DNA from 2 places in the Paenibacillus sp. S33 genome. Region 1 is predicted to be linked to the other one. Evidence: riboswitches for the same ligand, from Rfam matches in the RefSeq annotation. Region 1 holds a riboswitch; the other holds the start of a gene.

The links. A riboswitch is a leader RNA that binds a small molecule or an ion and turns the genes downstream of it on or off. The one in region 1 is predicted to bind thiamine pyrophosphate.
Region 2: it holds a riboswitch for thiamine pyrophosphate, as region 1 does, so the genes downstream of both, thiC (phosphomethylpyrimidine synthase ThiC) here and ACWGXJ_RS13595 (thiamine phosphate synthase) in region 1, are expected to answer to the same signal.

The regions. Positions count from the first base shown of each region.
Region 1 is NZ_JBSIEZ010000001.1:2,975,359-2,978,571, forward strand. It holds gene ACWGXJ_RS13580 (thiazole synthase) at 1-8, opposite strand, end outside; gene thiS (sulfur carrier protein ThiS) at 11-214, opposite strand; gene thiO (glycine oxidase ThiO) at 211-1,359, opposite strand; gene ACWGXJ_RS13595 (thiamine phosphate synthase) at 1,424-2,017, opposite strand; TPP riboswitch at 2,281-2,389, opposite strand; gene ACWGXJ_RS13600 (ABC-F family ATP-binding cassette domain-containing protein) at 2,483-3,213, opposite strand, start outside.
Region 2 is NZ_JBSIEZ010000001.1:838,033-841,245, reverse strand. It holds gene ACWGXJ_RS03935 (hypothetical protein) at 1-13, shown strand, start outside; gene thiC (phosphomethylpyrimidine synthase ThiC) at 135-1,934, opposite strand; TPP riboswitch at 2,121-2,233, opposite strand; gene ACWGXJ_RS03925 (IclR family transcriptional regulator) at 2,388-3,131, opposite strand.

The DNA of each region.
Region 1 (3,213 bases):
GTTAACATAATCAACCGCCTCCCACAAAATGTACAATCTCTAGGCAATCTCCATCCTTCAGTACCGCTTCATCATGATCTTCACGGCTCAGTATATGCCGGTTCAGCTCCACCACTACGGTTTTCACCTTTACATCAAGCTCATGTAGCAATTGATTCACATGAGTGATTCGATTAGAAAAGGTCATGCTCTGGCCGTTAATCGTCAGCTTCATAAGCTTTTCTCCTTGAGGAGCTCAGAAGAAAAACTACTTATCCCAAGTTCTGCTGCACCAGCTCCATTAAGCATAGCTGCCATCGCACGCCCGGTAGCATCACTCAGCAGGACACCGTTGCGATAATGCCCGACCGCAGCATATACGCCCTCGACCCCAGGAACAGTACCTATAAAAGGATGACCTGATGCAGCCTGCGGCCGTAAGCCCGCCCAAGCGCGTATAAAAGAAGCTTCACGGACGCGCGGCAGCCAGGCAGAGGCACGTGCCAGCAACCCCTCCAAGCCTCCTACGGTCACTTCTTCGTCATATTGATGCGGAAGGCTCGTTGCCCCAATCCAAAGCTCGTTATTCTGTTTAGGCACGAGGTAAATATCATCAGCATAAATGGTGTATTCTAATGGGTGATCCTTCAAGGAGACCGCTACCGCTTCGCCCTTGACCGGATAAAGTGGATATTCAAACCCAACCTGCGCCAGTAATTTCATGCTATCCAAGCCTCCAGCAATAATGACCTGATCGCAGGAAAAAAAGCCACTATCTGTTCGGACACCGCAAACTCGACCATCCTGTATGACCAGTTGCTCTGCCCGTGTACTAGACCATACCGTTGCTCCCAGCACCGCAGCAGCACCTGCATAAGCACGACAAAGCTGGACAGGAGCCACTTGTGTCTCCTTTGAACGATATATTGCTCCGATCGCTTGTTCATCCAAACCTGGAATTCGTCGGGCCAATTCCCTCGCATCCCACCAGATAGGACAATCATCCTCTCGCGTTTTAGCAGCTTTCCAGCGTTTTTGGCCTTCAGTTTCCGTACGGAAAGGGGTCACAAATCCTTCTGTACGGAATTCCACCGAAATACCCGACAAACGCTCCAGATCACAGACAAGCTCAGGGAATGCATCTCGACTTCTGCGAGCAAATCGTGCCAGCTCAGAGTCGGTGAACTCTTCACTTTCCGCTGCCAGCATTCCAACCGCTGCTCCTGAGGCTCCCTCACCCGGGATCAATCGTTCCAGCATGATCGTACTTCTTCCCTCCTTGGCCACATGATAAGCAATGGAACTGCCGATGACACCTCCACCTATGACCAAGCATTCAGCATGTCCTATCGCTCTTGCCTCTGTGTGTATCTTTAGCATTTGTTCCGTGTCTCCTCTCCATAAACCATTCTGCTTTCAGCTTGCCTCTACTCTCGTTTTCTCGCTACAAGCTGTGAACTACAAGATCTGCCATTCGCCTATATTCCATCGCAGCTGCAACGGGCGACTCAGCCTCCCATATACCAGACATCACCGCAATTCCGCTTGCTCCGGCCATATAAAGCTCCGGGATATGGTGCGGTTGTATGCCGCCCAGCGCGATCACCGGAATGTTCGACAGCCTGCAAATATGTTCAAGCTGAGCTAAACCCCGCGGTACAATACCGGGCTTACAATGGGTCTCATATACGTGACCATAAAGTACATAATCTGCTCCTGCCTGCTCGGCAGTCTGCGCCTCCTCCAAGGAATGCACAGACACTCCACAGCGTGTACTCTTTGAAAGTAGGCTTTTCACATCCACAACAGGTAATCCATTAGCTGGTAGCTGGACGGTTCCAACCAAAGTAAGTAAAGCTACATCCACACGATCATTTACTACAATTTGTTGCAAAGGCACTTCCTGCTCCACCATGCTGCGAGTCAAAGAAAGCAATGCAGAGGCACCATTCTGTTTTAAACGTGCGTGTACATAATGAACATACGGACAAATCATAGCAGCCACTCGGGCGGCTTGTGCAAAAGTGCCCTTTTCCATCGAAATTGCGTGTAATTCGATTTTGTCTTCACCTCACATTGGATTAAAGGATCTAAGCTTAGCAGCCACGTCTACCAGCAGTAATGAAAGGGGATTGTATGTGAATCCGTCTACGGAAGCTCGACAACTTAAAATGAACGAAACGCAAAAAAACCACTTCCCCAAGGAAGTGGTTTAACGAACGTCCAATAATCGAACGGACCATGATATCCGTATACGTGTATCGTCCCACGCACAAACAAAATAAAGATGGTGTTGCCTTGTTTGTACGGCGCTCACTTCCCTACGCTGGCATAACCCAGATCAGGTGCAAAGGGTCCGAAATCCATTTATTCCGTCTCAGCCGCATGGGCGGCTCCCCTAGTGTGACTATTTTATTGTATAAGCTAAAGATAGCTTAGCATATTTTCCTAATTCTGCAAACCCCACTTCGTGTGAAATATGCAGAACTGGATTTAATTGAGTTTAGTTAACTTTACTTGACCACTCTTCCACATTCCACGTTTTGGTTACCCAATCCTCGTAAAAGTCCGGTTCGTGAGATACAAGCAATACGGTCCCTTTGTATTCCTTTAAGGCACGTTTCAGCTCATCCTTTGCTTTAACATCCAAGTGGTTGGTAGGCTCATCGAACAATACCCAGTTGCTTTCACGCATTAACAGTTTGCAAAGACGGACTTTAGCCTGTTCTCCACCACTAAGCGCAGATAGCGGACGTGTGATATGCTCATTTTTCAAACCGCAGCGCGCCAAATGCGCTCGTACTTCATGCTGGTTCAAATGCGGAAATTCATTCCACACATCGTCAATCGGTGTAATTTTCTCTGCCTTTACTTCCTGCTCAAAATAAGCGGGCTGCAAAAAATCACCTTGATAGGTTTTTCCACTGATTGGCGGAATTTTTCCCAATATGGTTTTGAGCAATGTCGATTTACCGACACCGTTGTAGCCGACAATTGCAATTTTTTCGCCACGTTCAATCGTCATGGACATCTTAGGCAAAAGGGCATGTGTATAACCAATCTCAAAATCAATACCCTCAAATACCGTCTTTCCGCTTGCACGTGCCTCTTTGAATTGAAAGGTTGGTTTTGCGGCTTCTTCAGGCTTATCAATACGTTCGATCCGATCAAGCTGCTTTTCACGGCTCTTTGCTCGGCCTGAGGTAGAAGCACGCGCTTTATTACGCTGAATAA
Region 2 (3,213 bases), 2.1 Mb from region 1:
GGGTAAAAAATAAGGCGCCGTTTATCCGGTTGCATGATCCGCTTTACATATGCTAAAAAGCCGTAGTTTCCTACATCGACTGTAGAGAACCACGGCTTTTTTAATTCATTTGTCCCTAAACTCCCACGTTCGTTTTACTGACCTCCATCCCGATACTGCTCTGCCTTCTCGCGCATCCCCGCGGCTACTGCTTCTTGAGTGTCCAGCCCCTTATCCGCTGCATAGGCGCGAATGTCCTGAGTGATACGCATACTACAAAATTTAGGGCCGCACATTGAGCAAAAATGTGCTTCCTTGGCGCCCTCTGCCGGTAGCGTTTCATCATGGTAGGATAAGGCACGCTCGGGATCAAGCGACAGATTGAACTGATCCCGCCAGCGGAACTCAAAGCGCGCCTTGGACAAAGCATCATCCCGCTGCTGCGCCCGTGGATGCCCCTTGGCCAGATCGGCAGCATGTGCCGCAATTTTGTAGGTAATGACACCCTCACGGACATCATCCTTGTTGGGCAGACCCAAATGCTCCTTAGGCGTAACATAACACAGCATGGACGTCCCGAACCAACCGATCATCGCCGCCCCGATGGCTGAGGTAATATGATCATATCCAGGGGCAATATCCGTCGTGAGCGGTCCCAAGGTATAGAAAGGAGCTTCCTTACAAATCTCCATTTGTAAATCCACATTCTCTTTGATTTTATGCATAGGGACATGTCCCGGCCCTTCAATCATGACCTGAACATCATGCTTCCATGCGATTTGCGTTAGCTCGCCCAACGTTTCCAGCTCTGCAAACTGTGCTTCATCATTCGCATCATAGATACTACCCGGACGTAGACCATCCCCGAGAGAAAAGGCCACATCATAGGCTTTCATAATTTCGCAAATTTCTTCAAAATGTGTATACAAAAAATTCTCCTGATGGTGCGCAAGGCACCAGGCTGCCATGATTGACCCACCCCGGGACACAATTCCCGTCATTCTATTCGCCGTCATCGGAATATACCGCAGCAATACACCCGCATGAATTGTAAAATAGTCCACTCCCTGCTCCGCCTGCTCAATCAGCGTATCGCGATACAACTCCCACGTCAGCGCCTCTGCTTCACCGTTCACCTTTTCAAGTGCCTGATACAGCGGCACAGTCCCAATCGGTACAGGAGAATTCCGAATGATCCATTCACGTGTTGTATGGATATTATGGCCTGTGGACAGGTCCATAACCGTATCCGAGCCCCAACGCACAGCCCAAGTCATTTTCTCCACTTCCTCCTCGATGGAGGAGGTAACCGCAGAATTACCAATGTTCGCATTGATCTTCACGTGAAAATGACGCCCAATGACCATTGGCTCACTTTCCGGGTGATTGATATTCGAAGGCAAAATGGCTCGTCCAGCCGCCAATTCCTGCCGTACAAACTCAGGCTCCACCCCTTCACGGATCGCCGCAAATTCCATTTCGGGCGTAATAATCCCTTGCCGCGCATAATGCATTTGCGTCACTGTACGCCCTTGCGAAGCACGAAGCGGACGATTGGTCACGCCGGGAAATTCCACTGTCTCCCGTTTGGAGCCAGGTTTCAGTCCATTATCCTCCGGCTGGACGGCGCGTCCCTCGTAAGCCTCCACATCGCCCCGTTCCAGGGCCCAAGCTCGCCGTAATGGAGGCAGGCCCTGACGGATATCGACCTGATAGGCTTCGTCGGTCATGGGACCGCTTGTATCATATACACGCAATGGCTCATGATGCTCCGTGCCCTGCGGCGTATGTGTAGGATGAAGAGCAATTTCGCGCTCTGGCACGGCAATGTCCGGCCGCGAGCCTTGAATATATACCTTACGGCTTCCTGGAAAGGGCGTTACCCCACTGGCTTGCTCCCCGCTTGTCTTCTCTACCTCAACTTTTTTTGTTCCTTCTGCTTCTGTCGACTTCATTGTCCATTCCTCCCGTTTCGATGAAATGACACACCGATCCGGAACCATTCCCAGGGTGGCGCTGATCTATGCAAAAAAGCCGGTTCCCCAGGGAACCGGCTAATCTAACGAGGCAGCTATTCAGACAATGCGCATATGGAATAATCCATTCCAATGCGCCACTGAAGACAGCAGCCGCGTATACATTTCAATGGCCGATTACTTCCCTACGCTGGTATGATCCAGATCAGGTGCAAAGGGTCCGGAATCTTGCACGATTCCATCTCAGCCCGGCATTACAGGCTCCCCCAGTAACTGTGATACTTTATTCACATGAGGCGGATATAACAAACATACCGCCTTCCTTACCAGACTACTTCAAATTTATGGCTTTGGCAACCCTTTTAGGTTCCCTTTACCAAGGAGACGTTCCCCATCAAATCACTCTGCTTGCTTCAACTGTGTTCATTCTTGTTACGGGAGCATAAGCCCCATTTCCTTCGCCGCTTCGATCAAAATCGGAGCAAAGTCATGTAGCGTCTCGGGTGCAAGTCGACTGACCGGGCCGGATACAGATAAAGCCGCAGTGACCTGTCCCTTCCGGTTCACAATTGGCGCTGCCACAGCAGCAGCCCCTGGCTCCCGTTCTTCATAGCTGGTCGCATAGCCCTTCTCGCGAATGTCCTGCAGCTGGGCTTTATAGACCTCCGGGTCTACTGAGGGCGGCCATTCATCCCCGCTTAGCAGGGCTTCCAGCTCCTGCGGCGGCATAAAGGCCGCCAGCACCTTGCTGGAGGCCCCTACAGCCAGCGGCATACGCGCACCTACAGGCGCGACCCTGCGGATCGCCTGATTGCTCTGCACGGCTTGTATGCGAATACGCATGCTGCCGTCCCGTAAGTACAAGCTGACCGTCTCCCCCAGACGGTCACGTAGTCCTTCCATTGCAGGTTGTAACAGCACCGCCGGCTCGTCACTTTGGGACAAATGCGTGGATAGCTCCCAAATGCGGAAGCCAAGTCGATATTTTTCCGTTTCGGCATTCCGAACGACAAAGCCCCGATCCTCCAACGTAGTCAGCAGCCGATGAACCGTGCTTTTATGTAGACCAATTTTGGAGGCAATCTCCGTCAGGCCAAGATCCGAATTTGCAGTAAAACACAGCAGTATATCAAGTGCACGCTCTACAGCGCGAACGGTTAATTTACGGTCTTCCATCGTGAACCGCTCCTCTTGTATCCATATTCGTTTCACACTATGAAACATGGTTACATAAATTATATAGAATAGTCGCGGCTAC